DNA from 2 places in the Bacillus sp. LQ16 genome. Region 1 is predicted to be linked to the other one. Evidence: riboswitches for the same ligand, from Rfam matches in the RefSeq annotation. Region 1 holds a riboswitch; the other holds the start of a gene.
The links. A riboswitch is a leader RNA that binds a small molecule or an ion and turns the genes downstream of it on or off. The one in region 1 is predicted to bind magnesium.
Positions count from the first base shown of each region.

Region 2: linked by a shared signal. The riboswitch ahead of mgtA (magnesium-translocating P-type ATPase) and the one ahead of AC3EMB_RS08305 (P-type ATPase actuator domain-containing protein) in region 1 are both predicted to bind magnesium.

Region 1 covers NZ_CM173491.1:1,613,505-1,630,181, forward strand. Annotated here, with positions in the region: gene pbuX (xanthine permease PbuX) at 1-525, shown strand, start outside; gene AC3EMB_RS08245 (DUF418 domain-containing protein) at 541-1,704, opposite strand; gene AC3EMB_RS08250 (dynamin family protein) at 2,255-5,914, shown strand; gene AC3EMB_RS08255 (DUF3931 domain-containing protein) at 5,918-6,172, opposite strand; gene AC3EMB_RS08260 (GNAT family N-acetyltransferase) at 6,245-6,703, shown strand; gene AC3EMB_RS08265 (YpbS family protein) at 6,734-7,006, shown strand; gene AC3EMB_RS08270 (sulfurtransferase) at 7,009-7,842, shown strand; RNA gene ssrS (6S RNA) at 7,959-8,141, shown strand; RNA gene ssrS (6S RNA) at 8,163-8,346, shown strand; gene AC3EMB_RS08285 (hypothetical protein) at 8,401-8,850, opposite strand; gene AC3EMB_RS08290 (hypothetical protein) at 8,934-9,245, shown strand; gene AC3EMB_RS08295 (glutathionylspermidine synthase family protein) at 9,249-10,487, shown strand; gene AC3EMB_RS08300 (DUF350 domain-containing protein) at 10,480-10,866, shown strand; M-box (ykoK) riboswitch at 11,080-11,245, shown strand; gene AC3EMB_RS08305 (P-type ATPase actuator domain-containing protein) at 11,581-12,306, shown strand; gene AC3EMB_RS08310 (5'-3' exonuclease) at 12,439-13,305, shown strand; gene AC3EMB_RS08315 (FbpB family small basic protein) at 13,661-13,801, shown strand; gene AC3EMB_RS08320 (acyltransferase family protein) at 14,130-15,323, shown strand; gene AC3EMB_RS08325 (YveK family protein) at 15,324-16,067, shown strand; gene AC3EMB_RS08330 (CpsD/CapB family tyrosine-protein kinase) at 16,054-16,674, shown strand.
Region 2 covers NZ_CM173491.1:4,046,141-4,062,817, reverse strand. Annotated here, with positions in the region: gene AC3EMB_RS20380 (NUDIX hydrolase) at 52-516, shown strand; gene AC3EMB_RS20375 (YjdF family protein) at 638-1,045, shown strand; gene AC3EMB_RS20370 (BrxA/BrxB family bacilliredoxin) at 1,190-1,603, shown strand; gene AC3EMB_RS20365 (transporter substrate-binding domain-containing protein) at 1,856-2,635, shown strand; gene AC3EMB_RS20360 (amino acid ABC transporter permease) at 2,672-3,331, shown strand; gene AC3EMB_RS20355 (amino acid ABC transporter ATP-binding protein) at 3,324-4,046, shown strand; gene AC3EMB_RS20350 (aromatic acid exporter family protein) at 4,147-5,115, shown strand; gene AC3EMB_RS20345 (L,D-transpeptidase) at 5,132-5,692, shown strand; gene AC3EMB_RS20340 (DUF3894 domain-containing protein) at 5,759-5,998, shown strand; gene prli42 (stressosome-associated protein Prli42) at 6,071-6,163, opposite strand; gene AC3EMB_RS20330 (GNAT family N-acetyltransferase) at 6,353-6,898, shown strand; gene AC3EMB_RS20325 (tripeptidase T) at 7,026-8,144, shown strand; gene AC3EMB_RS20320 (DNA polymerase IV) at 8,488-9,726, shown strand; gene AC3EMB_RS20315 (MgtC/SapB family protein) at 9,768-10,469, opposite strand; gene mgtA (magnesium-translocating P-type ATPase) at 10,543-13,248, opposite strand; M-box (ykoK) riboswitch at 13,580-13,747, opposite strand; gene AC3EMB_RS20305 (hypothetical protein) at 13,916-14,455, shown strand; gene AC3EMB_RS20300 (DUF3932 family protein) at 14,490-14,741, opposite strand; gene rnz (ribonuclease Z) at 14,931-15,854, shown strand; gene AC3EMB_RS20290 (hypothetical protein) at 16,340-16,477, shown strand; gene sdaAB (L-serine ammonia-lyase, iron-sulfur-dependent subunit beta) at 16,525-16,677, shown strand, end outside.

The DNA.
Region 1 (16,677 bases):
ACAAAGGGCTATCGAGCAGAAGGATTAGCGATGGTGTTAGGTGGCATTTTCAACGCGTTCCCATATACAACTTACTCTCAAAACGTAGGACTTGTTCAATTAACTGGAGTAAGAAATCGCGTTATTATTTATACTTGCGGTGGTATGTTAATCGTTCTTGGATTCATTCCTAAAATCGCAGCTATTACAACAATCATTCCGAAATCAGTACTTGGCGGTGCTATGCTCGCAATGTTCGGTATGGTAATGGCATATGGTATTAAAATGTTAAGTAGCGTTGATTTTGGCAAACAAGAAAACTTATTAATTGTTGCATGTTCTGTCGGAATTGGGCTTGGGGTTACAGTTGTTCCTACATTATTCTCACAACTTCCTGAAAACATTCGTATTTTAACAGATAACGGAATTGTACTTGGAAGTGCGTCAGCAGTACTTTTAAATATCGTATTTAATATGGTGCCGCAGCGTAAAGTGAAAGTAAAAGAAGAGCCGGTGTCTATGCAAAGTGCAGTAAGAGAAGCGTAAAAAAGCAAGGTCTCGTTATGAGACCTTGCTTTTCTTTTTAAGTGGCATCATTTTCCCGTAAGTACCAAGACGCCAAATGTACTCAAGTGGTCCGTATTGGTAATGTGAAAGCCACCAGCGGCTAATAAAGATTTGTAACGTGTAGAAACTAATGCAGAATAGTGGTCCAACCCATAGTGGAGCCAGATAATCATTTTTAAACAATAGCCCGAATACAAGTAATGTAACAATTGTATGCGAGATGTAATTTGTTAATGCCATTCGTCCAACGTATTGGAATGGACGTAATAACGTTTGCCATTTTTCTTTTTGTAATAAACGCATTAACGTGACAATGTAGAAGATGAACAATGTCTTTCCGCTTATCATCGTAATGCCCATAAGTGAAAATGGTGTGTATGGTTGATTGTTCATAAAGAAGTAAACCATAATAAACCACATCGGTAATGTTAAAATGAACATAATGATTTGCCATTTTTTAAGTTTTGGATCTAATTCCTTAGCACGGCGGAAAATGTCTTTTTTACCGGCATATAATCCGAGTAAAAACAATCCTAGTGTTTCAGGAAGCATAATAAGACTGTTACTTATTGCTTCAGAATAGAATGAATAGAATCTGTCTGTAATTTGTAAGCCCCAGTTTTCTAACGGCATAATGGCTATGGAAAGGCCTAGTTCATCTACCGGCACTAATAACATGACAAGAGAACCTAATAATGTGAACAATTGCATGAAACTTAATAGTACAATTGACCATATTAAAATAGTACGTGTCTTTCTTTTGTAAAATAAAAATAAGAAAAACCCGGTAATTGCATAAGTATGTAAAATGTCACCGTCCCATAAAAGAACGTAATGTAAGAACCCGAATAATAATAAGATAAGTAAGCGGCGAACAAACAAAGTTTTTGGACGATCGGTCTTCGCCTCAGCACGATTCATAAAAATATAAAAACCTAATCCGAATAAAAACGAAAAAATTGTATAAAATTTCGTTTGAATAAACATATCGTAAAATAGGCGAATATAGCTGTCTATCCCTTCGTAAATTCCTGTAATATCACGTGAGTCAACCCCGGCAATAATTGGCCAGTTAACAAGAAAAATACCTAATACAGCTATTCCTCTAATAATATCAATGGAGTGTATCCTCTCGCCTTGTGTGAGATTTTGTGTCATTTTTTTCCTCCTTGTTAAGTAATTCCCTTTTATTATACAAAATGTAAGATGGAGGTGATAGGGGATATTTCCATTTTTTTAAACTGTTAAGTTATGTAGGATGAGATATAATAAGAGTGCACAACAAGTTTTAACCTTTTTCAAAACAGGCAGTAAAGCTCCTTCTTATAAGGAGCTTTCTTTATGGAAAGTGTTGATAATGATTCTCTTTAATGATAAAATGTATTCAAAAGTGATAATCATTATCAAAAAAAGGTTGGTGCATGAGTATGGTATATGCATTAGTAGCAGGTACAGTTGCTGTATATGCAGTTATTGCAAAGTATGTTTTAAATGGAGTAGGAACAGCAAAATGAGTGATATGACATAAAATCCCTTTCATTTGTAAAAAGAATGAAAGGGATTTTTTATTTTTAATGAGAATATGCTGAAAATTTAGTATGATAGTAAAGTGAAACTGTAATCAATGGGTAGGTGTAACTCTCACTGGTTATGAGCTCGCAATTAGCGGGGAAAAGTATATACATCTTGGATAAAGGGGAACAAGGGGATGACAAACATAGTACAGACAAACGGTATGAAAAAACTTGTTTGTTTTTATGAAGAGTGGCAAAAACACGGCGATGCAGAGAATAGCTTAAAGTTGTTTGAAGTAATTCAAAAATATAAACGAGAGCAGCTTATGATAGCGTTCTGCGGTCACTTCTCAGCAGGGAAATCAACGATGATGAATCATCTATATAAAGCGCAGTTGTTACCAACAAGTCCAATTCCGACAAGCGCTAACGTCGTTAAAATTGAAAAGGGATTTGATCGTGTTGTTGTAACGATTAAATCTGGAGAACAGTACGAATATGACGGTGCATATTCAGCAGAAGAATTAAAGCAAATTTGTAAAGATGGCGATGAGGTAATTGGTGTTCATATTTATCGGAATGATGCACCAATTCCTGAGGGTGTTATGTTAGTTGATACACCAGGGATTGACTCAACAGATGATGCCCATCAACTAGCGACAGAATCAACGCTACATCTAGCAGACGTAATTTTTTATATGATGGATTATAATCACGTCCAATCGGAAGTGAATTTGCAATTTGTTAAAGAATTGAAACAACGTAATAAAACGGTTTATCTCGTTGTAAATCAAATAGATAAACATAAAGAAAATGAATTATCATTTGAGGATTATAAAGATAGTGTGAAACAATCGTTCTCTAACTGGGATATTGAAGTAGATGGAGTTTATTATACGTCATTACGAATGATGAACCATCCACATAATGAAATTGGAAGCTTAGAAACATTAATTACTTCTATTATGAAAGAAAAAGAGCAGTATGTAAGAGAGGGAATGGAGCGAGAAACAGAACATTTAATGGGAGAACATTTCTCGTTTATTGTTTCTGAAAATGAAAAAGCTCTTTTGACATATGAGGAAGAGTTAGCATCACCGCTTTTGATTTCAGAAATAGTTGAAAAGAAAGAAGAGCTAACGGAAACTAAACATCGCGAGGCTAGTAAAGAATCTCATGTGAGAAACGAATTTATAAAAGGTTTACAAGCTATATTAGATAACGCGTATTTAATGCCATTTGAAATGAGAGAATTGGCAAATGCATATTTAGAAACGAAATTAACAAAGTTTAAAGTTGGTTTGCTATTTGCGAAAGGAAAGACGGAGCAAGAAAAACAAAGACGTGTAGAGGCGTTTTATTCTGCCCTTCAAAAGACTGTTGAAACGCAACTTGATTTTCATGTGAAAGAATTTATTGTAGCCTTCTTAAAAGAAGAAGGATTGTTCACGGAGGAAATTGGGAAAGACATATATGCTTTAGAAATCGCTTTTGGACCAGAAATGTTAGCTGAAGTCATTAAACAAGGTGCAGGTTTCACAGGTGATTACTTACTTCTTTATACAGCGGATGTAGCGAATGAACTGAAGAAACGTTATTTTACAAAAGCACAGCAAATTTTTGATAAAAGTGCAGTTGTTTTAAAGCAAAAAGTGAAGGAAGCAGTTGCTCGTATGGAAGAAGAGATTGAAAAATATACGATGTTGCAAACGGCAAAAGAGACGGAATTACAATACAGTAACAATTTAGAGACATATGAAAGTTATTTACAAAATGTTTGGCACGAGCGTGTTGCTACACCAGAAGGATTGCAAATAGAGGAGATATTGCAACGTGAAAAACAAATTGTTAGTGAGAAATTCACACTACAAGAGCAGGAAATGGTAAATGATAACGTAGCGGCTCATGAAGAAGAGATAAAAGGAACGGCAGCTTTAAATATTCAGCGTATATTAGAGAAAGTGAAGAAAGCTGAAATGATATTAGAGCCATTGCCAGCGCTGAAACATGTACAGCAAGAGGTGATAGAAAAAAGGCGTCGTGTGGAAACGAAACAATTTACAGTAGCGTTATTCGGAGCTTTTAGTGCTGGGAAATCATCATTTGCCAATGCCTTACTTGGTGAGAAGGTACTTCCTGTATCACCAAATCCGACGACGGCAACGATTAATCAAATTTTGCCGGTTACAGAGGAAAAACCACACGGAACAGTAATGGTTCAATTCAAATCAAAGCAAGCTCTATTAGAAGATATGAAAGCTGTTTATAAGCTGTTTCATTATGAGATTACTACGTTAGATGAGGCGTTAGCACAAATTGATAAAGTTATGAAATATCCTTCACCGACTGGGAAGCAAAAAACAACATTTAGCTTTTTACGAGCGGTACAAAAAGGGTATGATGCAGTTTCTACTTATTTAGGAGAACAAGTACAAGTCACATTAGAAGAGTTCTCTGATTATGTAGCGAATGAAGAAAAATCATGCTTCGTTGAGTATATGGAGCTTTATTATGATTGTGCTTTAACAAGGCAGGGAGTAGCGCTTGTAGACACACCTGGAGCGGATTCTATTAATGCTCGCCATACGGATGTTGCATTCCAGTATATTAAAAATGCAGATGCTATTTTATTTGTAACATATTATAACCATGTATTCTCTCGTGCTGATCGTGAATTTTTAATTCAGCTTGGGCGTGTAAAGGATACTTTTGCCCTTGATAAAATGTTCTTCTTAATTAATGCGGCGGATTTAGCAGAGTCTGAAGAAGAACTTGAAATGGTAAAAGGTTATATCGCAGATCAGCTACTGCAATACGGTATTAGAAATCCGCGTTTATTTGCAATTTCAAGTTTATGTGCGCTTGAAGAGAAACAAGGAAAGAATGTTGAAAAAGAGAAGTATGGTATTTTACAAAACTCTGGAATTACTAAGTTTGAGGAATCATTTACGTCCTTTATGATGAGAGATTTAATGCTTGTTTCTGTGCATGCTCTATATGGTGCGTTGCAAGGAGCAGATCAACTTTTAGTAAACATGATAAATGGTGCAAAGCAGGGGAATGAAGAGAAAGATAAGCAAACGAAAAAATATGAAGCAGAGCGTGATCAACTACTTCATATTATTTCATCATATAGTGTACTTGCTGAAGAACAGGCGATGCAAAATGAAGTGAAAGAGTTGCTTTATTACGTGCAACAGCGTCTATTCCTACGTTATAACGATGTGTTTACTGAATTTATTAATCCGGCGTCACTTCGAACGGATGGAAATGTGAAAACACAATTGCAACAGTGTGTTATGGAATTAGTAGCATTTATTCAGCATGATTTATTACAAGAAATGCGTGCGACATCATTACGTCTTGAAAAATGGATAGACGAAGCGATGAAGCGTGCAAAGGACGAAATTGTAGTGAACTGTAAAGTAGAAAATCAATCAATTTCTATGAATGGAACAGTTGAGTATGAATATAAAGATATTACACATAAAGAACCGTTCCCTTCAGTTGAAATAAAAGATTTCAAAAAAGCACTGGCACATTTTAAAAATGAGAAAAGCTTTTTTGAAAAGAATGACAAAGCTTTTATGCAAGAAGACGCTAAATCTGTATTAGAACCGCTTGTATCAAACTATGTAGCCGATGAAAAAGATTTATTTGTCCATCATTATAAGCAAGAATGGGATATGAAGTGGAACTTATTCCAAAAAGTGATGCAACAAGATGTAATGAACTATTATGAAAGTATATTGTTTGCATTGGCTGAAACGATCGATGTATCTCTATATGAACAAAGTAAAGAACAATTGCACAATCAGTTAGTAGAGATTGAAAAAGAAATTTATGTTATATAGTCGTTATGAGAAAAAGATTCGTTCAATTTTCTTTTGCAGTACAGTATCTAAAGATTTGACAAATCCAGCAAATTCATCGGTAGAAATCATATGAGTAAGAACGAGTCGTCTGCCATCTGGTGTTTCACCGCATAAGACGAATGAAGAAAATTCGTATGTTTTATTTTCAACTACTAATTTTGGATAGGAATACGTGTCGCTTTTCTTCTTCTTTCCATCAATAGAGATGACGTTGCATTTTTTCTCATTGTTGTCCATGGTGAATCCCTCCTTTCTATTATTTATGGTAGACAAGGAGGGTTTAGAACAATAGAGATGGGGGGATTTTTTATGTCTTTTGTAATAGAACGTATTTTAAAAGAGGCTATACCGAAGTCTTTATTGCTACTTGCTGATCCAAGTGAACGGCAAATAGCTATATATGTACAAAGAGGGTTAACATACGTAGCAAAGCAAGGGGGCAGCATCATCGGTGTGTATGTTCTTTTGGAAACAAGGCCGAAGACGATGGAAATCATGAATATTGCGGTTGCAGAGCATTTGCAAGGAAAAGGGATTGGGAAGAAGCTATTAAGGCATGCCGTAGAAACTGCTAAAGGATATGGTATGTCAAAACTTGAAATTGGTACAGGCAATTCTAGTGTTTCACAACTTGCTTTATATCAAAAATGTGGATTTCGTATTTTTTCTATTGATTTTGATTACTTTTCGAAGCATTATGAAGAAGAGATTATTGAAAATGGCATTGTATGCCGTGATATGATTCGGCTTGCAATGGAATTGAATTAGAACGTATAACTTATTTAGGGGGAAGAGAAGATGGAAGTACATAAAGCAATTACAGCACATTCTCGTAAACAAAATGAAAGTGTAAAAGCATGTTTACAATTAGATGCGCAGCGTGAAGCAGCTATTGAAGCAGCCGTATCTCTTGCGTCAAATGGGAAAGAATTTTCGGTTGATGTCATTAATGTTGTAACAAAGCAAATTAATGATCTTGCAAAAAATGGTGTTACCTTGCAGCGTAAATATGTTACAGAAGAAATGGTTATGGAGTATGTAAGTCGTTTACAAGAGAAAGAAGGTCGTTAAAGATGATAGTTACAGTCGAATGGTTACGTGAGCATATAGAAGATGAGAACGTCCGTGTAATCGATTGTCGTTTTGATTTAGCGAATCCTAATTGGGGTAGAGAAAAGTATGAAGAAGAACATATTCCTCATGCGTTATATTTTGATTTGAATTTAGATTTATCAAGTCCTATAGCAGAACATGGTGGCCGCCATCCGTTGCCAAGCATTGAAGAGTTTGCGGACAAGCTTTCGGAGGTTGGTATTGATGAACATACGACAGTAATTGCGTATGACAGTCAAGCTGGTGCAAATGCTGCTCGTTTATGGTGGTTATGTAACTATGTAGGACATGAGAAAGTATATATATTAGATGGTGGTTTCCCGGTTTGGAAAGAGAATGGACTACCGACAACAACGGAAATTCCTGTTGTTATACGAAAAACATTTAAAACAAACATACAAGATCATATGCTTGTATCGATGGAAACAGTAAGAGAGAATATCCAGGCAGGTGCAGATGTTACGTTAATTGATTCAAGAGAGCCAAAACGTTATGCTGGTGTAGAGGAACTTGTCGATCATAAAGCAGGACATATTCCGACAGCAACAAACTATTTTTGGAAGGATGGAATGTTGCAATCAGGACAATTTAAGAATGAAGCTGAGCAACAAGAACGATTCCAAAATCTGTCGAAAGATAAGGAAACCATTGTATATTGTGGTTCTGGTGTTACGGCATGTCCAAATATCATTGCGTTAAAATTGGCTGGATTCCAAAATGTTAAATTGTATGCAGGTAGCTGGAGTGATTGGATTTCTTATCCAAAAAATCAAATTGCAAAAGAAGAAGATTAATCACTTGCATGCAAAAATAATTTGTATTAAAATAAGGTCACAAGCAAGAGATTGCTCGAAAAACTTTGTATTTTACACATTGGAAACAATGTGATAATATAACGACAAGTAAATAATACATCCTGCGGTGTACGTAACTTATTTATGTCTAAAACCGATGTTAGTTATACGGAAGCTCAATATTTAGCGACCATCATCAAGCCTTCCTTGTGGAGGAAGATGTACGGTAACTGTGAGGGCATCCACCTGCGAGTAGCGGGTTTTTGGACATTTACGAGGAGCGGCACGTGCGGGGGTCTTATTTCAACTAACCTTATATAAAATTCCTACGGTGTACGTAGCTTATGCATGTCTTAAACCAATAAGTTTAATAAGGAAGTTCAATATTTAAATGTAGCTAACATGCCATCTTTTTAAGAAGGAAGTTACAAACATTTGTGAGAGCATCCACCTGTGAGAGCAGGTTTATGGACATCTAGAGAGAACGGCATATGTGGGGCTATATAAAAACCTTACGTTTTATACGTAAGGTTTTTTTGTTGCATAGATATATCAATATTATCTTGATTCACCTGTGAAGTTTCCGTAATAAATGTAGCACTTTCTGTCTTCATCAATCTCTCTTGAATCCAAGGAGAATTCCATAGACATGCCGTCTCGCTGAATATATATAATATCTGAATGAAGAGATGGTAAAATTTCTTCGTAGTTCCATACATCTTGACTATCTACTAAGCTTGAACTCGTTTCACTTAGTTCTCTAATTTCAAAACCGATGTGGGAGTATGTAGGGTCTGAAGGGTCATTGGCGAAAACTTCTTTTTGAATATAAATAACTGCTGTTCCGTCTGGATCAACCGAAGTTGCAGTAACAACATAAGTATTTTTCTCTTTAATAAAATATTCACAAGTCATGCGTGCGATAATTTCAGAATTAGAAATATTGGCGTAGTTCCATAAAGCAGGATACCCTTTCGTTTCATCATTAAGTCGATATTCTAAGCGCATTTAATCCCTCTTCTTCCTTTTTCTTCTACTTTATCATGCCATCCTATATAATAGGAATAGAATTTAAAAAGGGGAGTGCGAAGGTGACAAAAACGAAATGGCTAGTAGGTGGTGTCGTAACGTCTTTAATGACTGGCACTTTATTTGGCTGCGCACAAGATCTTCCCCCAAAACCGAATGATAATAGTTGTTCTGATTGGGATTGGGATGATGAACTTGGGGTATGGCAGTGTGATGATAGTAGTTCAGGTTATCGTGGGCATTATTTCTATGGTGGGCGATACTATCAAAATAAATCCACTTTTAAAAATTCATCGGCGTTTAAATCGTATCAATCGTCTGCTGAATTTAAAGGTGGAATTGGAAGCGGTTCAAAGGGAGGATTTGGGGGCTAAAATATGTCGCAATACATAAGGGATCGAAAAGAATTTTATTTAAAATATCCGAATTTTTGGTCGGATTTATATGAATGTGAGTATAGTTTGTTTCATGTTTTTTCTATAACAAATCAGACTTTGGACCAATTACACTTAGCGACTGAACGAATGGGGAAAATATTTTTTAAGACTGCTAGACTGCTGCGTAATTTAAGTGACGAACAGCTTCTAGATCTTGGCTTTCCATCCGCGAGTTTATCATTCATTAGAATGAAAGGGCTTTATCCTGAATCTGTAATTTCGCGATTTGATTTTGCTGTAACAGAGGATAATAAAATCAAAATGCTTGAGTTTAATAGTGATACACCAACTTTTATTGTGGAATGTTTTCAAATGAATGGGAAAGTATGTGAAAATCTAGGCTATGATGATCCAAACTCGGATCAAGAACGATTGCTATCTTCTGGTGTAACGAAAGCAGTAATGGAAGCGACAAAGGGATTAGATAATCCAAATGTTGTTTTTACAGCACATCATGAACATATCGAGGATTGGAATACCACTATGTATTTAAGTCAGCTATGCCATGTTGAAAATAAAGTATTGCCAATGTCAGAACTTAGAATTACAAAGGATGCTCTAGTCGATAAAGATGGGGCGAAGATTGATGTTTTATATCGCCAAACATATCCGATAGAAGATTTAATTGAGGATCAAGATCCTGAAACAGGAGATTTGGTAGGTGTGGAACTGTTACAACTTGTAAAAACCGGAAAGCTTTTTATAATAAATCCTTTGTCAGCATTTTTACTTCAGCCAAAATCAATTCAGTGTCTTATTTGGGGGTTAGCAGAAGAAGAGGTCTTTTATACAAATGAGGAACAACAGTGGATTAAAGAATATATGTTACCTACATATTTAGAACCAGATTTATTTTTAGGAAAAGGTTCTTTCGTTCAAAAACCTTCATTTGGGAGAGAAGGAGATACAATTACGATTCGCGATAAAGACGAAAATATTATGCTTCAAAATGCACACGAAACGTATAAAGCGTCACTGCCGATATTTCAAAAGTATACCGAACTGCCAGTCGTATCCTTGGAAACAGAAAAAGGGATCGAGAAACTGTCATATGTGTTTGGTTCGTTTTTAATTGCTGGAAAAGCGAGTAGTATCGGTATTCGTGCGGGAGAAAAGATTACAGGAAATGAATCGTACTATTTACCGGTAGGTATAAAAAGGAGGGGAAAAAATGATTAATTTTTTATTATATTTAGCAGTAACACTCGGCCTTTTATGTATAGGTCTGTTCTTAATGGAAGTGACAACGAAAGTAAAGGAATTTAAGTTAATGGCTCAAGGAAATAAGGCGGTAAGCTATGTGCTTGGAGGAAGATTACTTGGGTTAGCTGTTGTTTTATATTCGACAGCAGCTAATTCAATTTCACTTCTTGATATGATTTCGTGGGGAGCAGTTGGGATTTTGGCTCAAATTATCGTCTTTTATTTAGCTGAGTGGCTTACACCACGCTTTAATATAAACAAAAGTCTCGAAGAAGATAATCAAGCAGTCGGTCTTTTTCTTATGTTTTTATCGCTTTCGATTGGGATTGTAATCGCTGGTTGTATAACTTATTAAAAACTTTACGTTTAAACGTAAAGTTTTTTATTTTATCCCGCTATTTGCCGGGCAGCCCGATTGGTGAGGGCTAATAATCAGTGGGGGATGAACAAAACCCCCACTGATTAAAGTTTCACTTTATATACGTTAGTTTGCCATACCTTTTGAAAAAATTGTAGGCTACTGTTGACATCTATTTTAAATAAGAGTAACATTTTCAATGTAATGAAAATAAGTCTCTGTTAGGTGAGGCTCCTGTATAGAGAAATGCTACTGCCCAAAAATGTCGAGAGACGCCAATGGGTCAACAGGAATGATCGAATTAAGGTTTTTCTTAACGTAGCTGGTAATGTACCTATGCTATACAGTGCTAAAACTCGGCGAGGGAGAGGTCCGTAGATTTCTAATTATATTAGAAATCGTTTATTTGTGTATGTAATGGCCACTACTCTCTTAAGGGTAGGGGTCTTTTTTGTTACCAAGCTATGAGTAATTTCATAGTATAAACTATAAAATTAAACGAGGAGGTGAGGAGCATGTCAAATTCTGACTCGGTTCCGTTACCCATATACTTCAAATCAAAAATATATGATGTAGGCAGGAAACGATTTGTTCCTCCCTCTATATTTATCACAATGTAGCGTTTATAAAGCGCTAGACACTTTCACAGAAAAGTGGATAAATTGAGAAACAAAGCGTTTCTTCCTATGTTGTAAAGGAGGAGACGATAATATGTTATATGCAAACAAAACTGTGGGTAACACGTCATATAAACTAAATAAAAAATCAATAAAAGAACAAACAATGCTCCAAAAAAATAAAGATTTATTAATTGAAATTGCAACAAGAGATGTAAAATCTGTATTTGCATATTTTAAAACAACAAGAGACGGACTATCAATGAAAGAGGCGCAAAAACGTATTCAAGTATATGGCCGAAATGAACTAACTTCAAAAAGAGCAATTCTTGCAGAAGTAATGATGAAGCTTGGTGGCATGATTCCAGGTTTTTCAAAACAACGTGTGTGTGATGAATTACAACGTGAAACGATTACTGTATCTAGAGTAGAATGTTCTAGTAGTACAGGGCTAAATAGTGAACTGAAAATGATGGAGATACCAGTGCAAGAACTTGTACCTGGAGATATGATTTTTCTTTCGGCTGGAGATGCTGTGCCAGCTGATGTACGTATTATTTATGCAGATGATTTATTAGTGAATGAGTCTGTGTTAACGGGAAACGAAGCGAGTATAGAGAAGTTTGAAAGCTGCTATCACCTTGAACGTAAACGATTTATTCCATTAAAACGGATGAAAGATTATAATCCACTTGAGCTTGAAAATGTATGTTTTAAAGGTTCACATATCGTTAGTGGAAGTGCAAAGGCTGTAGTTGTTTCTACTGGAAAAAATACGTATTCAGGCATATTGCATACTTGTTGTAGTAGAACGTCTTAATGTGTTAATGGTGCTAAATATACAAAAACAATGTATAATAGACAAAGTTGAGCAAAAACGTAGAATGGTAATCTATTTATATAACCTTACGTGATAACGTGAGGTTATTATTTTTTTAATAGGAGAGGAATTATGAAAAAAGTATTATTAGTTGATGGTATGGCACTATTATTTCGTGCTTTTTACGCAACAAGTGTCTACGGACAATTTATGAAACGACAAGATGGAACCCCTACGAATGGGATTCATGGTTATATGAAACACTTGTTAACAGCTACGCAAGCGATTGAACCAACACATATCGTTACATGCTGGGATATGGGAAGTACGACATTTAGAACAGAATCGTTCTCGAATTATAAAGCAAATCGTGCAGCGCCACCAGAAGAATTAATTCCTCAATTTGATTTAGTGCAAGAAATGACTGCGAAATTATCCATTCCAGTTATCGGTATGAAAGGCTACGAAGCGGACGATTGTATCGGTACGCTTGCAAAACAATACTGCAATGAAGCTGAAGTTTATATTTTAACTGGTGATACAGATTTACTTCAACTTGTTGATAAGAACGTTACGGTTATGCTTCTGCGTAAAGGAATTGGAAATTACGAATATTACACACCGGAGAAAATCATGGAAGAAAAAGGTGTAGAGCCGTGGCAAATCGTCCATGCAAAAGCTTTCATGGGAGATACAAGTGATAATTATCCAGGTGTAAAAGGTATCGGTGAAAAAACAGCGTATAAGCTTATTCAAGAGCACGGAACAGTATCCGCTGTACTAGAAAATGTAGAATCATTAACAAAAGCGCAGCGTACGAAGATTGAAAGTGATTTAGAGAACTTAAATATTTCGTTGCAATTAGCACAAATTCACTGTGAAGTTCCAATTTCATGTTTACTAGAAGAGGGATTACACACAATGGATGAAGAAAAACTTAGATTTGTTTGTGAAGAAATGAATTGGGGAAGACCTGAAATATTAATAAATATGCTATAAATAGTTTGGAAAGAGGGATGTTGCATAAGTCGAAATTTGACTTGGTGACACCTTCTTTTTGTTTTTGTAAACAGTATTATAGTAAATAAAATTATGTCGAACTCAATTTTAAATATATAAATGTTTCGACAAGATATAATGATAAAAGTTGATGGGAATAGTAATTTTTATAATGAAGTGAATTAATTTCAACATAGTTTTAGAGAGTCTTTTTTTCGTGTTCACAAAGTTGTCAGAAAATAAACGGAATTTTCATATGAAGTTCAAATAGAATTCACAACAATCAATTATTATAAGGACACACAGATAATTCTTTATCTTTTATATAAACCATCCCCCAAGGAGGACAATGAAAATGAGAAAAAAAGTGAGAAAATCTTTTAAACAATTATTAATTGAAAATAAACAATCACTATTAAATAATAAAGAAAATATGAAAGAAATTGAAGAGAGAATTGAGAAACGACATGTAGCATATAGTGGTGCCAGTAATTAAATAAAATAAAAAAGATAGCCTATGTAGGCTATCTTTTTTATTTTATATTGAAAAAACGCTATTCATCTCTTTAATTTTGTAAATATGCAAGAAATTTTTATAGTGTTTTTCTATCAATATTACTCATTTTTCGAGGTTGAAATTGGTATATACCAATTTTTGAGATTCGCTATTCATAATATTACAAAAAATGTTACAATACACTCAAATTTATACTATAAAATCATTTTAATATGAAAAATTGGAATGAAAAGAAAGGAGAGGAATATGAATAAAGATGTCGCTTTGAAATGATTATTATCATTTCATTAGGAGTTGATGTAAAAAGATGAAGAGATACGAAGAATTGGATTCTATAAGAGGGATTTCTTCATTAATAGTAATGATCGGTCATCATTTAATGATTTTTTCAGCATTTCAAAATTACAGTTATGAAGATAATAAACCATTTGTTGTGTATCTATTAAAAGAAACGCCTGCTCGTCTTATTTTTAGTAGTGGTAACGAATCTGTTATTATCTTTTTTGTTTTGAGCGGATTTGTTTTGTATGAATCTATTCAAAAAACCTATAGTAGCTATGGGTCATACCTTTTAAAACGTATATGCAGAATATATATTCCCTATATTGTGGCAATAATTATAGCTATTATATGCCAGGCTACAATTAGTGAATATGGTATTTCTTATTTAAGTGAATGGTTTAATCGCTCATGGACGATTGAAAGTTCTCCAAGCTTAATAGCGCAACATATTTTATTGGTTGGGAAATATAATACAGATGCATATAATGGTGTGATTTGGTCACTTGTCCATGAAATGCGAATATCAATAATTTTTCCGTTAATTTTGATGATTTGTTTACGAAAAACGTTAAGGTGTTCATTACTATTATTGTTTAGTTTTAGTATATGTTCTGTCGTAATATTATTTTTGTTTCGCTCGGGCTTAACATTAACAAGCTATGCATTAACGTTGCATTATACGGTGCTGTTTTTATTGGGGGCACTAGTTGCGAAGTATAAAAATAATTTAATAGTTTTTTATAGTAATTGTACTAAAAACACGAAAATTGCATGGTTTTTATTTGCGATTTTACTTTTTATGTATGAAGGACTTATTGGAGAAATTAAAGTACTCAATAATTTTATATTTCGAGACTACGTAGTGGCGATAAGTGCAAGTCTATTTGTCATATTAAGTTTGTCAATATCAACTTTGTCATCCTTGCTACGCAATAAATACTTGTTATATTTGGGGAAGATTTCTTACAGTCTTTATTTATACCATATTATATCGTTGTTTTCCCTTATATACATGTTCCATGAAATATTACCGTTGCCTATTATTTTAATTTTTTCACTTATATTTTCGTTTATACTTGCAATACTTTCGTATATATATGTAGAAAAATTTGCATTCAGAGTCGGAAAGTATGTAACAAAACAAGTGGATAGAAAGAAGAGAGGGGTATCTGTAAAGAGTGACTTGCAGGATGTTATTCAGAAAAGGGCGGTGAAATAATTGAAGCAAGAAATGAGTATAAAAGATTTTCAACAATTATTGAAAAGAAGATTCGTAACGATTATTTTAACGATGTGTTGTTTAACCGCTTCTTTAGTTCTTATCTCTATGTATGTTTTAAAGCCGTCATATCAATATTCAACGCAAATTCTTGTTGGGAATTTAGATGAGTTTAATAAGGAAAATTCAACAAATAAAACACAAGAAAATAAGCAACTAGTAACATCGTATGTTGATATTTTAAAAAGCCCATTAATTATTTCAACAGTCAAAAAAACTTTGAAATTAGAGCAATCAAGTTATGAATTAGCACAAAAAATCTCGGTAGTGAATACGGACAATTCACAAATTGTAACTGTTACAGTAAAAGATTCCAATCCGAAAGTCGTGAAAGACATTGTAAAGACATTGGCAGAGCAATCACAACAAAGTTTTCAACAGTACACAAATGTACAAGGTGTGAAAGTGTTGACTGATCCTGAGTTACAGGAACAGGCTGAAAAATTGTTTCCGAAATTTCAACTGATCATTCCTATTTCTTTAATTGTTAGTTTTTTTGTTGGGATAGGTTTAGCTGTATTTCGAGATTATTTTGATGAACGTATATACACGGAACAAGATTTAGAGAAAATAACAACAGTCTCTGTTATTGGTCACATAAATGTGAAACCGAATAGAAAACAGAAATCTACAGAGATTGATAAACAATCATCTATATATCGAGGTGAACATGTCGATGTTTAGGACAAAGAAACAGCTGCCATTCGATTTGCATGATAATCTGATGAAAGAGCAGTTTTATACGGTGTATCACGAGCTGAAAAAATCTGGAAAACAACTATTCACAGTTAGTTCAACGAAGGACAGAGGGGTTGTTGCCTCACTTATAGTAAATATGGGTCTAGTGTTTGCAGAAATGAAGAAAAAGGTGTTACTTATTGATGTGAATTTTTCTGACCCTAAATTACATGTATTATTACAAAGTGATCACATGATAACCGTAAACGATATAATAAGCTCTTTCCCCTGCAATTATGAATCTTTTTCTAGTAATTTGTCTAAATACTTATATTGTATTCCTGCAAAAAAAACAGTACACACAGGGACGCCCTTAGTTGCTATGGATGAATTTGATAATGCGATTGCTAAGTGGAAAGAAGATTTTGATTACATTTTCTTTTATTCTTCTGAAGTATTTGATCTTCCTGCTACGCACATTATTGCAGAGAAATGCGATGGAATGGTCTTAGCAGTTAAAAAGCGAAAAGATTCACTACGTACAGTGCAAAAAGTAATAGCGGATATAAATAGGAAAGAATGTGAATTAATAGGTATAATTTTATATTCTTGAATG
Region 2 (16,677 bases), 2.4 Mb from region 1:
GTTTCGTACATATGATACAATAGTGTGGACAACGAAAAAGGAGGCGATACGGTGGGATATGTAGAAGAATTACGAAAAATAGTTGGTCATCGCCCTTTAATTTTAGTTGGTGCTGTTGTACTCGTTATAAATGAAAATGGTTATGTTTTATTGCAGCAGCGGACAGAGCCGTACGGAAAATGGGGGCTACCTGGCGGGCTAATGGAGCTTAGTGAATCACCAGAAGAAACAGCTTATCGTGAAGTATATGAAGAGACAGGAATAAAAGTGAAGAACTTGCGACTAATCAATGTATTTTCTGGAGCGAACTACTTTACAAAATTAGCAAACGGTGATGAATTTCAATCTGTAACAACCGCCTATTATACGGATGAATACGAAGGGGATTTTGTTATGAATAAAGAAGAAGCAGTTCAGCTTAAATTCTTTTCAGTAACAGAACTACCTGACTATATTGTAGGATCGCATAAAAAAATGATTGTTGAATATATGAAGATTATGGAAAAAAAGATATAATAAAAGTGAAAGAAATACAAAAACACAGCTCTGGTTGGTAGTCCAGACGCATGATTTCATGTCAGTAACCTTCCCCTCCGGGATGTCCCGTATTTCTAATTTTTTAAAGGAGGGGCTGTCAATGGAGTTGACAGTATATCACGATGGCCAATTTTTTGTTGGAATCATTACATGTAAAGAACAAGGGAAATTGTATGGAGCAAGGTATATTTTTGGAGCGGAACCGTCAGATGAAGAAGTGCTTATGTTTGTGAATAGTTCACTTTTAGAGCATTTTCAGCATTTTGCAAAATGTGGTGTAGAAGTTAAAGAAAAACAGCGTCCTAAAAACATAAAGCGTATCATACGACAAGCAGCAAAAGAAACAAATGTTAAACGTTTTACTAAGGCGCAAGAGGCGATTAGTTTATCTTATGAATTGCATAAACAAGAAAAGAAAGTGCAGTCTAAGGAGAAGCGAGAAGCTGAAAAAGAAAGAAGACGTTTAATTAAAGTACAAAAAGCAAAGCAAAAACATCGTGGTCATTAAAGAAAAGGTGTTAGAGCAATTGCTCTAACACCTTTTCTATACTTAAATACAAGTAAACTTACTTGTATTTCATAAACATTAACTGGTAAGATACAAATAGGTAGTTTTAGAGGAGGGAAAAGAGTGATTAATTTTAACTTTTTTATGAATGATGTTGTCCGCCAAGCGCGTGAAGAGATTGTCTCTGCTGGATATACAGAATTGACGACGCCAGAAGCGGTAGAAGAAGCGTTTAAAAGAAATGGAACAACACTTGTAATGGTAAACTCTGTATGTGGTTGTGCAGGTGGTATTGCTCGTCCTGCTGCTGCGCATTCCGTACATTATGATAAACGTCCTAACCACCTTGTAACGGTGTTTGCAGGTCAAGATAAAGAAGCGACAGCAAGAGCACGTGAATATTTCGAAGGGTATCCACCTTCTTCTCCATCATTTGCTTTATTAAAAGATGGAAAAATTGTAACGATGGTAGAGCGTCATGAAATTGAAGGTCATGAACCGATGCAAGTTATTGCGAAACTACAATCACATTTTGAAGAGAATTGTGAAGAACTATAAAAAATAAGAGAAAAGGCGGCACGTCCACAATCAAGTGGATGTGCCGCCTTTTTTATTTATTATTAAAATTTCAGAGATATGCATAGTTATGTTATTTTATGCATTATTTTATACATAACAAATAGCATTTATATTGTTTTATTATTTATTTTTATTTTATATATTGCATAAAAATAAAAGTGCTGATACAATACAAACATCGAATAAATATTCTATTAAACTTTTAAATATACATTATTAGGGGGAAGAAAGATGAAGAAGTTAGTATCAATATCGTTTGCACTTATTTTAATTGTAAGTATATTCAGCGCTTGTAGTAATGGGGAATCGAAAGAAACAAAAGGAAATAAGAAAGTACTCGTAATGGGGACTTCAGCAGATTATAAACCATATGAATACGTGGAAGCTTCAAAAAGTGATGAAATTATTGGTTTTGATGTTGATGTTGCTAAATATATCGGAAAAGAACTTGGGTATGAAGTGAAAGTGAAAGATATGGATTTTGGTGGTTTATTGGCATCTCTTAGTTCAGGAAAAGTTGATTTCGTAATGGCAGGCATGACGCCAACTGCAGAGCGTAAAAATAATGTTGATTTTACAGATATTTATTTTGTTGCGAAAAATATGGTTGTTTCTAAAAAGGATTCTAATATTAAATCTGTAGAGGATTTAAAAGGGAAAAAAGTAGGGGTACAAACAGGATCTATTCAAGAAGAGAAAGCGGCAGAATTTAAAAAACAAGTAGATTTCCAAGTTGAGGGACGTGACCGTATACCAGAAATCGTACAAGAAATTAAAGCTGGTCGTTTTGACGCTGCAATTATAGAAGATACAGTTGCTAAAAATTATTTAGAGAAAATGAAAGATTTACAAGGAATTGAAATTAAAGAAGCGCCAGAAGAAGTTGGAGCAGCAATTGCCCTTCCGAAAAACAGTGATAAAACAGCTGAATTTAATAAAGTAATTAAAAAAATGCAAGAAAATGGAGAAATGGATAAATTAGTGAAGAAATGGTTTGGCAGCGGAAAATAAGCTGCCTTTCACTTTTCTGTGAGGGGAATGAAAAGAATGAACTTAGATTTTTCGGCGATTACGCCTTCGATACCATATATACTAAAAGGTTTAGAAGTTACTTTGAAAATTGTAGCGGTATCAGCTTTAGCAGGATTTATTTTAGGAACGTTATTAGCACTTTGTAAAATTGCTAGAATACGAGCATTAAATATAGCAGCAGATTTTTATACATCAATTTTTCGTGGTACACCACTTGTATTGCAATTAATGATTATTTATTTCGGTGTCCCGCAAATAATTGGTTATGAAATACCAGCATTCTTAGCAGCTGTACTTGCATTTAGCTTGAATTCAGGTGCATACATGTCAGAAGTAATTCGTGCTGGTATTCAAGCAGTTGATAAAGGACAAACAGAAGCAGCAATGGCTTTAGGGATACCATACGGAAAAATGATGAGAAATATTATTTTCCCTCAAGCATTAAAAAATATATTACCAGCGCTTGTGAACGAATTTGCGACACTTACGAAAGAATCAGCTGTAGTAACAGTAATAGGCGCGACTGATTTAATGCGTCGTGCTTACATTGTAGGCGGTGAGACATTTAAATATCTTGAACCATTACTTTTTGTTGGACTGATTTATTATATGTTAGTCATTATTCTTACATTAGTCGGGAAGGCAATTGAAGGGAGAATGAAGAAAAGTGATTAAAATTGAAAACCTTCATAAATCATTTGGTAAAAACGAAGTATTAAAAGGAATTACAACAACGATTGAAAAAGGGGAAGTAGTTGCAATTATAGGACCTTCTGGATCAGGAAAATCAACATTTTTACGTTGTATGAATATGTTAGAAGCACCAACGGATGGTCACATTTGGATTGGAACGGAAGAAGTAACGAATCCGAAAACAAATGTTATGCATGTTCGTGAAAATGTCGGTATGGTATTTCAGCATTTTCACTTATTTCCTCATATGACTGTATTAGAAAATATTACGTATGCCCCTATCAATGTAAAAGGGGTAACGAAGCAAGAAGCTGAAAAGAAAGCTGAGAAACTTTTAGAAAAGGTTGGATTAGTAGATAAAAAAAATACGTATCCGAATCGTTTGTCGGGAGGACAAAAGCAACGTGTAGCAATTGCAAGAGCGTTAGCGATGGAACCGGAAGTTATGTTATTTGATGAACCGACATCGGCGCTAGATCCAGAGATGGTGAAAGAAGTGTTAGAAGTTATGAAATCGTTAGTTACGACAGGAATGACGATGGCTATTGTTACACATGAAATGGGCTTTGCAAAAGAAGTGGCAGATCGTGTTCTTTTCTTGGACGGAGGAAAGCTTGTAGAAGATAGTGTGCCAGAAGAATTTTTTGCAGCGCCGAAAAGTGAACGTGCGCAACAATTTTTACAAAAAATATTGTAATATGAAAAGGTTATGTGAATAATAAGTAGAAAAGGATGACATTGTGTCATCCTTTTTTTATACTAGCTGTAAATACGTTTATACATATAGGAGCAATGATATGTTCAAAATTGGATACCGTACAGTAAAAACAGCAATAGGGACAGGCGCGGCAGTTTTTATTGCTCAGTTATTAGGATTAGAATTTTATAGTTCAGCAGGTATTTTAGTTATTTTATGTGTACAAAATACGAAGCGCAAATCGCTTCAAGTATCGTTACATCGTTTTCTAGCGTGTGTATTATCAATGGTATTCGCGTTTTGTATTTTTGAAACGATCGGCTATACACCACTTGCAATTAGCATATTGTTACTTACATTTATTCCGACTGCAGTAATGCTTAAAATTCAAGAAGGTATTGTCACGAGTTCAGTTATTGTTATGCATCTATATTCATTGAAGCAAATTACATGGCTTATAGTTGGAAATGAAATTGCTATATTAACAATAGGAATTAGTGTGGCGTTATTAGTAAATATGTATATGCCGAGTAGTGAAAATAAGCTAAAAGAGTATCAGGATAAAATAGAGAGTAATTTTAAAACGATTTTGTTTGAAATGGTTGTGTATTTACGAAATCGAGAAAGTAGTTGGAGTGGAGCAGAACTCATTGAAACCGAGAATATGTTAAATGAAGCAAGAGATTTATCGTTTAAAAAACTTGAGAATGCATTTATGCGAGAAGATGATTATTACTATCGTTATTTTAATATGCGTATGCAACAATTCGAAATTTTAGAGCGAATGATACCATTAGCAGCTTCTTTATCGTGGACGTATGAACAAGCTGACATGATTGCAGATGTTGTTGAAAACATTGGTAATGCTATTAGCCCTGAGAGTACAGGCGTTATTTCCTTAAGGCAGCTTCAAGAAATGAGGGAATTATTTAGAGACATGCCATTGCCAGCTACACGCGAAGAATTTGAGATACGTGCGAAACTTGTTCAACTTGTGTATGAAATGGAACAATATTTACTCATTAAAAGTCGCTTTAAGGGAAAGGATAATATAAAAGAACTTATATAGAAGGTAGGAATTATCTATGCCGTATCTTCTCTCTATCATATTATGTCTTTCTTTATCACCGATTTGGCCTCTTGGGGATAATCCACGTGCCGGAGATCCTTTTATTATTGTAAATAAAGCAACGAATAAATTAGCTTACATTGACGATGGAAAGATTCAAAAGGTTTTTCCAGTAGCGACAGGGAAAACGAATGAATTAACTCCAGAAGGAACTTTTGATGTTGTAATGAAAGCGAAGAATCCGTATTACATTGCGAAGGATATTCCAGGTGGATCGCCAAAAAATCCACTTGGATCAAGGTGGATTGGATTTAATGCAAGAGGAACTGATGGAAGTAAATATGGAATACATGGAACAAACCAACCGAGTTCAATTGGAAAGTATATTTCACAAGGATGTATAAGAATGAAGAAAAACGATGTGGAATATTTGTTTGATCGTATTCCAATTGGAACGAAAGTATGGATTGTGAAATCGAAAAAATCATTTCAGCAATTGGCAAAAGAAAAAGGAGCCGTTGCATATGAAGAAGCCAACGAAAAGGTTGGCTTTTTCTATTGTAATAAGTTGTCTTGACATGTGTACATAACCATGCGTTAATGAAAGTATAGAAAGATAAAATTAGATAAAGGGGTTGCTCATATGTACTTGAATCCAAAACTTTCGTATATGCAGTTTTTTATGGGATTTCTATTTGTTATTACATTCATATTGGCAACTTTTAATATATGTTCTTATCTTGTAGCGATTGTATGTATGGCATTACTTAATCTCACTTTTGTTATTGGGGCATTTCAGCAGAAACAATATACAAGTTTTGTCATAGCACTTGTAATGTCATTTTCCTTTAGTATTGTAGCGATTGTGTTTTATATAAAATAAACCATCTCGATGTCGAGATGGTTTATTTTGTCATGTGTAAAAAGTAAAAAAAGGACGAACACATCGCCCTTTTTACCAAAACATACTCGCGCCAGCAAGTAATGTTGTTACAAGCATAGAAATTAGCATCACATAAACCATAATTTTTTGAGCTTTTTTATGCATCGTTATACCTCCTTGCAAATCAGTACAATTTCATTGTAACGAGAAATGAAATTATGGACAAGGGGAGAGTAAGGACAAAATTCGGGAAGGGGTTGCAAAATATAACAGGAAATTTGAGTGTGTGTAGAGAATATAGTAAAAGGGTATATTGTTAATTTTTAGTTGGGCAAGCTGAAGAATGGAGATACGATGATGAAAATATACGAAACAGATCGTTTATATTTAAAGGAAATTGATGAGTCGTATGCTGAAACAGTTCTTCAATATTACGACAGAAATCGTGAGTTTTTAAAAGCTTGGGAAGAGTATAGACCGGATGATTTTTTTACGCTAGATTATCAAAAGAAAAAGTTGCAAAAGGATAGAAAAGAGTTCGAAGAAGGGAAAATCATCAGACTATGGATTTTTAAAAAGGGTGATGATACGAAAATAATTGGGTGTATTTCATTTAATTTAATCGTTCGTGGCATTTATCAATCTTGTGTACTCGGTTATAAATTAGATAAAGCAGAGTTAAACAAAGGGTATACGACAGAAGCGCTTAGAAAAGCAATTCAAGTTGCTTTTGAGGGATTTCAGTTACATCGTATAGAAGCTCCGATTATGCCTCGTAATTTAGCATCTATACAAGTAGTGACGAAGATAGGTTTTCAATATGAAGGCGTGTCTAGGAAGATGTTAATGGTAAATGGCGTGTGGGAGGATCATATGCGCTGGGTATTGTTAAATGAGTAATAGAAAGCAGATGGTTATCTAGACATGTAAACCATCTGTTTTTTGTCTTGTATTTCGAAACTTTTGCGAAATTCTGTTATAATTAATAGTGTTACATACATAATGGTAGTGCAGGAGGCGCAGTCTTATGATTAATCAAGAACGTTTAGTAAATGAATTTATGGAATTAGTACAAGTAGATTCTGAAACGAAATTTGAAGCAGAAATCTGCAAAGTATTAACGAATAAATTTACAGATTTAGGTGTAGAAGTATTTGAAGATGACACAATGGCTGTAACTGGTCATGGTGCAGGTAACTTAATTTGTACTTTACCAGCAACAAAAGATGGTGTTGATACAATTTACTTTACTTCTCATATGGATACAGTAGTTCCTGGTAATGGAATTAAGCCTTCTATTAAAGATGGATATATCGTATCAGATGGTACAACAATTTTGGGCGCGGATGATAAAGCTGGATTAGCATCAATGTTCGAAGCAATCCGTGTTTTAAAAGAGAAAAATATCTCTCACGGTAAAATTGAATTTATTATTACAGTCGGAGAAGAATCAGGTCTTGTTGGTGCAAAAGCTTTAGATCGTGAGCGTATTACAGCGAAGTATGGCTACGCATTAGATAGCGATGGAAAAGTTGGTGAAATCGTTGTTGCAGCTCCAACACAAGCGAAAGTGAACGCAATTATTCGCGGGAAAACAGCTCACGCTGGTGTAGCACCGGAGAAAGGTGTATCTGCAATTACTATCGCAGCGAAAGCAATTGCGAAGATGCCACTTGGTCGCATTGACTCTGAAACGACTGCAAACATTGGACGTTTTGAAGGTGGTACACAAACGAATATCGTTTGCGATCATGTACAAATCTTTGCAGAAGCTCGTTCTTTAATCAATGAGAAAATGGAAGCACAAGTTGCGAAAATGAAAGAAGCATTTGAAACAACTGCAAAAGAAATGGGTGGTCATGCAGACGTTGAAGTAAACGTTATGTACCCAGGATTTAAATTTGCTGATGGCGATCACGTTGTAGAAGTTGCAAAACGTGCAGCTGAAAAAATTGGTCGTACACCTTCTCTTCACCAAAGTGGTGGCGGAAGTGATGCAAACGTAATTGCAGGACACGGTATCCCAACAGTTAACTTGGCAGTTGGTTATGAAGAAATTCATACAACAAACGAGAAGATTCCTGTTGAAGAGTTAGCAAAAACAGCAGAATTAGTTGTTGCAATTATTGAAGAAGTAGCGAAGTAATAGAATAGAAAAAGCGTGTAAATCAATTGTGATTTACACGCTTTTTATTTTGATTCGATTGTTTTTACAAGGCGTATAAGCCAATACAAGAAAAATCATAGCAGTATATAATATTAGACGAGAGAAAAATCCAAACGTATTCATGTTGAAAATTGGAAGGAGTAAATAATTATGATGATTAATATAACTACAAGGAACATATAGTTAATTTCACCATAATCAGCCTCTCTCACATGTGTATCCTCTTTATATGGATTATAAAAAAGAACAAGTAATTATTATAACTATTGTGCAAAATTTGATATAATAAAAGAACGAACGTTCTGATTAGGGAGTGAGTACTATGCGAGAAATGTATCCGAAAAATGGTCGTGTAATTTTACATGTAGATATGAATTGCTTTTTCGCATCTGTTGAAATTGCTCATGATCCATCATTACAAGGAAAGCCATTAGCGGTTGCTGGAAATGAAAAAGAGAGAAAAGGAATTATTATAACATGTAGTTATGAGGCGAGAGAATACGGAATACGTACGACGATGCCCCTTTGGGAAGCGAAAAGGTTATGCCCGCAATTAGTTGTAAGGCGTCCTAATTTCGCATTATATCGCGAAGCTTCATTTCAAATGTTTCAAGTCCTTTCCCGTTTTACAGAAAAGATACAACCAGTCTCAATAGATGAAGGATATTTAGATATTACAGATTGCTACGCACTTGGTTCGCCTCTTGAAATAGCAAAGATGATTCAACAAGCACTATTAACAGAGTTGCAGCTTCCGTGTAGTATCGGAATCGCTCCAAATCTTTTCCTAGCAAAAACAGCTTCTGATATGAAAAAACCTCTCGGTATTACCGTACTTCGAAAACGTGATATTCCAGAACTGATTTGGCCACGTCCAGTTGGAGCAATGCATGGAATTGGTGAGAAAACAGCTGAAAAATTAAATGATATTCATATACAGACAATTGAACAGTTGGCAAAGGGAGACGAGCATATCATTCGCGCTAAAATTGGCAAGCACGGTGTTGATTTGCAAAGGCGTGCAAAAGGTATGGATGATAGGGAAGTGGATCCGAGTCAAATGGGACAGCATAAAAGTGTCGGTAACTCGATGACTTTTTCAAAGGATATGGATGAAGAGAAAGAATTACTTGATATGTTAGAACGTTTATCAAAGTCAGTGAGTAAAAGGTTACAAAAGCGAACCCTTGTCAGCTATAATATTCAAATTATGATTAAATACCATGATAGGCGAACAGTAACACGGAGTAAGCAATTGAAAAATGCGATTTGGGAAGAACGCGATATTTTTCAAGCAGCATCCCGTTTATGGAAGCAACATTGGGATGGTGATTCCGTTCGTTTACTAGGTGTTACAGCTACTGAAATAGAGTGGAAGACAGAATCGGTGAAACAATTAGATTTGTTTTCATTTGAAGAGGATGCAAAAAAAGAACCGCTACTTGCTGTCATTGATCAAATTAATGATAAGTATGGAACACCACTTTTACAACGAGGTAGTCAACTATTACGTAAGCAAGAGAAGTCGTTTCAACAAAAGTTAGAAAATAAATTTATGTAGAAGGTGTCATGAAGTAGTAAAAATCATGACACCTTTCCTATTTAACTCGCTTCTAAATCTAAAGAAGTCTTCCATCCAGCTCCAGTAACGCCAGATTCTAATAGCATTCTACTTACTATTTTTTCAATTAAGATAGCTGCATTTGTCTTGCAATGTAATGTAGCCTGTATACAAACTTTTTGATTAGAATCTACATCTTCACTATACAACTCTTTTAAACTGAGCCCTTCTGTACTTACCATATGCATAAGTAAAAAACGAATATGTGCTTCAGTTTCTTCTGAACAAGTAAGGGAAAGTAAGTAGTTCGTTTGTTCAGGTGATTCTTCTTTTGATTTTTTATTCATAAAAAGAGCAATTGGGCGAAGAAGTATATTTGCTAGTAACACGCCGGCTGCACCTAATATAGCTGCAACGAGGAAACCGGCGCCTGTAAGAGTACCGACAGCAGCTGCACACCATAAAGTAGCTGCCGTATTTAGCCCTCTAATACTAAAACCATCGCGGATAATAACGCCACCCCCTAAAAAACCAATGCCACTAACGACTTGAGCAGCAATGCGTGAGGGGCTAGCATCATGATCAAGCATGACGGATAATAAAACAAATATACAGGCACCAAGTGATACGAGAGCATTTGTCCGCAGCCCGGCCATTCGGTGTCTCCATTGCCTTTCCATTCCGATGCAAGCACCTACAATAATTGCGATAACTAATCTGAATACAATGTCGTACCATACCATCATGGTCACCTCCATATATAAGTATCTGTTATGTCTTTTAGAATGAGCGGGGAATACCCACTCATTCTTATTTTTACAACCAGCTATGAAACTTTTTAATATAAAGCTTTTTCAGGAATTGTGTTAAAAAAGCGTAGCCTAATAGTATTCCTACTAACCAAGGGAAGTAGCTAAGTGGCAATGCTTGTAAACCAACGGCTGCACCAAGTGGTGAGAATGGAATATAAATCCCGATTGCCATAATAAGAGCGGTTAATAAAACGACTGGTGTTGATGCAGCGCTTTGAATAAATGGAATCTTCTGTGTTCGTATCATGTGAACAATTAAAGTTTGTGTTAACAATCCAACCACAAACCAACCGGACTGGAATAATGATTGCTCGCTCGGTGTATTTGCGCCAAATACATTCCACATGACTACGTATGTGATAATATCAAATATGGAACTAATTGGGCCGATACAAATAATGAAGTTTCGTAAGTTTGCAGTATCCCATTTTCGTGGTTTTTCTAGAAACTCTTTATCCATTTTGTCCCATGGAATAGAAAGTTGTGAAATATCATAAAGTAAGTTTTGAATTAAAAGATGAATGGCAAGCATCGGTAAAAAAGGAATGAAAGCACTTGCTACTAACACGCTAAACACATTACCGAAGTTAGAGCTAGCTGTCATCTTAATATATTTTAAAATATTTCCGAATGTAGTACGTCCTTCTAAAATTCCGGCTTCTAATATAGTTAAACTTTTTTCGAGTAGAATAATATCAGAAGCTTCTTTCGCAATATCAGTAGCAGTATCAACAGATATTCCGACATCAGCTTCACGTAATGCTACAGCATCGTTAATGCCATCTCCCATGTAACCTACAGTGTGTCCGTTTCCTTGTAATGCGTGTATAATGCGAGATTTTTGCATTGGATTAAGCTTCGCAAATACAGTCGTTTCTTCAGCAAGTTTTGCTAATGCTTTATCTGGTAAAGAATCAATCTCGTAACCGAGGATTGGTTCGCCGATATCTAATCCAACTTCTTTACAAACTTTTCGTGTAACAATTTCGTTATCGCCAGTTAAAATTTTTACTTGTACACCATGCTTTTGTAATGCTTGAATTGCAGCTGCTGCAGATGGTTTCGGTGGATCTAAAAAGCCGATATATCCAGCGAGAATCATATCAGTTTCGTCTTTTACTGCGTACTCTTTATCATTTATGTTTCTATCTTTTTTATAAGCCACAGCAATAACCCGCATACCTTCACTATTCAATGTCTCGCTTAGTTTTTTGACATTTGAGCGTATTTCCTCAGTGAGTGTAACGATTTTTTTATCCACTTCAGTGTAGTTGCAAATTGATAAAATTTCTTCTACGGCACCTTTACAAACCATTGTATGTTTACCTGAAATATCTTTTACGATGACTGACATACGCCGGCGGGCGAAATCAAATGGAATTTCATCTAGCTTTTGAAAAGCTGATGGGTCAAATGTATTGTTTTCCTCTGTATGCTTAATAACAGCTTTATCTATTAAGTTTTTCAATCCAGTTTGATAGAAACTATTTAAATAGGCAAATTGCAAGACGCGATTGCATTTATTTCCATTAGGATCTAAGTGACGAACAAGGATAACGTTATCTTCTGTTAAAGTTCCGGTTTTATCTGTACAAAGAATATTCATAGCACCTAAGTTTTGAATAGAATTTAGTTGCTTCACAATTACTTTTTGTTTAGACATGTTAACGGCACCTTTAGCTAAATTAGCAGTTACAATCATTGGCAACATTTCAGGTGTAAGGCCAACAGCCACGGCAATAGCGAAGAAGAAAGCTTCTTGCCAATCTCCTTTTGTGAATCCGTTAATGAGAAGGACAATAGGCGCCATAATAAGCATGAATGTAATTAAGAGCCAGCTTACTTTGTTTACACCTTTATCAAAGCTTGTTTCTACCCGCTTTCCGATTACCTTATTTGCTAAAGAGCCGAAATACGTATCAGTACTTGTTGAGATGACAACAGCTTTTGCGCTACCACTTACAATATTTGTTCCCATGAAGCAAAGGTTTTCCATATCGAGTGGATTGTAATTTTTTTTCATGTTTTTCGGTAAGATATGCTTATTTTCTGTATGGTAGCAGTTTTCGTATTTTTCTACAGGAAGTGCTTCCCCTGTTAAAGAAGATTGATTAACAAATAAATCTTTAGCGGATACAATACGCACATCGGCTGGAACGATATCACCTGCTGAAAGGGAAATAATATCGCCAGGTACAAGTTCCTCAATTGGAATTTCTGTTGTGTAATTTCGATTTAAATTCGTTACATTTTTTATTTCATGTACAAATCCATTTATTCTAAATACGCTCGCAGTTGTTCGAACCATAGCTTTTAATTTATCGGCAGCTTTTTGAGAACGAAATTCTTGGGAAAACCGAATCGTTGCACTAAGTAGGACCATTACAGATACGACAATTGTTCCTTGCATATCATCCGTGAAAAAGGAGAGTGCTCCAAGAGCTAATAAAACGAAAATAAATGGATTTTTAAATGCTAACAGAAGCTGAATGTACCACGGTGCCATTTTATTATGAGCTATTTCGTTCGGGCCATATAAAGAAAGTCTACGAGACGCTTCTTGTTTAGATAATCCATCTTGAGATGTTTCTAAAAGTTTTAACGCAGAGCTTATATCTTGTGTTGCAACCTCCACTAATAATTCGTTATTTGTTTTCATGCTATCTTGCTCATAAGCATGCTTTGTTTCTTGTCTTTGTAAATTAAACATCGGTAGTTCCTCCTCTGTCATGAAGGAGGAAACAATCTGTTACCTAACTATTTGAAATGGTGAGGAACAGTTTCTTTCCTACCTACATGATGAAATATGAATGTAAAACGTATGGGTATCTGGGCCGAATCATCAATTGCCAACTGTTCCTCACCTCCGTACAATTTAGTAGTTTCTGAATATGCTATGTTTGTTTCATAGTAAGGTGCATATAGACGTAAAAAGACCTTTACTCAAAACGAGTAAAGGTCTGAATTCGCAGTTAAAAGAGTCCACAACAAAGACTGCTAGTAGACATAAATAAAAACAGTTTTTGTGTATGACAAAATACATGCACCTCTCCCTCGTTGAGTTTTAGCACTGTATAGCATAGGTACTGAAACCAGCTACGTTAAAAAAGGCCTTCATTCCGACCTTTCCTGTTGACCCATTGGCGTCTCTCGACATTTTTGGGCAGCAGCGTTTCTCTATACAGGAGCCTCACCTAACAGAGACCATATTCAATTACATGTTGAATGTTAGCACTGTAAAATCGTAGTGTCAATATCTTTTTTATCTGTGTTTTTAAAATATTAAATGGATTTATAATAGATATATGGGATGAAATGCATGATATTAATTATAAATAATGTGGAAAATAAATATTTTTATAAAAGGGGAATTTGTAATGGTACCACAAAATTTTATTATAAATATTGAGAATCAAAAGTGGTTGTTTAATGAGCAGGAAGATTTATGTTCTCACGGGGAATTTTATTTAAATGTGGATGGAACGATTATTACACAAACAGGTATGGATGAGGAATGGGGAATAAGTGAATCAGCTTTAGCTCTGTTACGAACTTTAGATAAAGAATATATTTGTGATATTGAAAATGAAGAGGGGCTTATTTTGCACGGATGTGGCACTATGCTCATGTTAGGATGCCCAATTTTAATTCATTGGACTATAAACCATATAGGTGAAAATGTGGTTTTAAAGGATTTTGTCAAAGTTATTTCTACTGATCAAAAGGCTATATACTATGAAGGGCTTCATATAGAAGTAAATGAAAATGAATATAGAAAACAAATTGTTTCTTTTGCGCTACAAGCAAAAGAATTATTCAATAAATCAAGTGAAAAGATAATTTTAGATGAGTTTGATCAAAGTATGTATACAGACTTTTGGACGGAATATAATCATTTGCTAAATAAGTATAAATAAAAAAGCACTGTAACCAGTGCTTTTTTATTATAGATTACGAGATGGTAGGGTTTTCAAAAATAACAATCTCTGAACTGTTTGTAGTTGAAACGCGTTGGGCGTAATATGTTAAAGCTGAAGAAATATATGCTGGTAACGTATCATTTGTATGTGATGTTGTATATTCATGGATTAATTCCTTTAAAGTTGTCCATTCTAATTGTGCTGGGTGATCAGACACGAAAGAACTTACCCAGCGATCAAATGAAGATGAAAAATCAGTTTGTAAACGAAATACTTCTTTCATAATAAAACGCTCCCTTAAAATGTAGTATAATCATTTTAACACAAAACACGAACGATTGCTAAATTTTTTAAGTATAATGTTCGTGTTATATAGTTGTCTAGATGATTGGTTATGTAAATTCAATTTGCCATTTGAAATAACATTCCGTAAGATGAGAGATAGAGTATATTTAGAGCTGGAGGAAAGAAAGTGGAATTTGTATTTTTAGGAACTGGTGCAGGTGTTCCTTCAAAAGGAAGGAACGTTTCAGCAATTGCTTTACAATTGTTAGAAGAACGAGGACAAACTTGGTTATTTGATTGTGGCGAGGCCACGCAACATCAAATATTACATACATCTGTACGTCCGCGCCGCATTGAAAAAATATTTATTACGCATTTACATGGCGATCATATTTTTGGATTGCCTGGTTTATTAGGTAGCCGTTCATTTCAAGGAGGAACTACGCCTTTAACGGTGTATGGACCGAAAGGAATTAAACAATTTATTGAAGTGGCATTATCGGTAAGTACGACACATGTGAAATATCCACTTGAAGTTGTGGAGATAACAGAAGAAGGTACCGTATTTGAAGATAATGAATTTTATGTAGAAACGAAAAGATTGTCACACGGTATAGAATGTTTTGGATATCGTATTGTAGAGAAAGATATACAAGGTGCTCTTTTAGTTGATAAGTTGCTTGAGATGGGTGTGAAACCAGGTCCAATCTTTAAACGTTTAAAGGATGGAGAAGTAGTTGAATTAGAGGATGGCACGATATTAAATGGAAATGAGTTTATCGGCCCACCTCAAAAAGGAAGAATTATTACTATCTTAGGTGATACGCGATATTGCGAAGCAAGTAGGGAGCTTGCGCAAGATGCAGATGTACTTGTCCATGAAGCGACTTTCGCAGCAGAAGATGAGCAACAAGCGCATGATTATTTTCATTCCACATCTAAGCAAGCTGCGAGCATTGCACTTCAGGCAAATGCGAAGCGATTAATCTTAACTCACATTAGTTCTCGCTATCAAGGAGATACATATAAGGAATTATTGAAAGAGGCAAGAGAGTTGTTTTCTAATACAGAAATAGCGACAGATTTGAAATCATTCCCAGTAGAAAAATAATAATTTTGTAAAAAATGGTAACGGTGGGTTGCCATTTTTTTATGTCTAAAAAAATTTAAAAATAAAACTGTTATTATTTTATACTTATACTTGGATGATACAGAAAATTAGAATGGTTTGAATATATACGATAAAAATACGAAATAATGATTATTTAGAAAAACTGTTATATAAGTCAGATGACATACAAGTGATACAAATAGCAGGAATGGACTTTTATTCAGAACTTTTAAAATTCAACAAAAGTAAGCGTTTTATAAAAAACAAGCTATAATGAGGGCAGATTATAATTTATGATAAGTCACATGCTTTTTAGTTATTATCGTAACAAGTGAAGTTGACTAAACCATGAGAGAGTAACATGAGAATTATAATAGGAAAGATATCGCTTGTTTATGCTATCCTTGCAATGGCTTCTGTGTTAAACTTTGGATTGCTACCAGACTTTATTGTGGATTATCTTATATCATTTTTTAATGAAAATAATGCTAAGATTCTTATGTATTATTATAACTGGTATTATTTCAGGTTATATTGGATTACTTTTATTTAAAAATTATCCAATTCATACAGCAGAACAAATTCGTGGTACAACTGGAAAAGCGACAGATGTAGCAGGTTAATAGAATAGTAGAATAAATTTTTGCATAGAGGTTTAGGGGGAGTTATGATGAAGTATCGCTCAGTATTTGATATTATCGGTCCAGTTATGATTGGACCATCAAGTTCACATACAGCAGGCGCGGCAAGAATGGGGCAAGTTGCTCGCCAGCTGTTTCGTCATGAACCAGAAAGAGTAAGCATTTCGTTATATGGATCATTT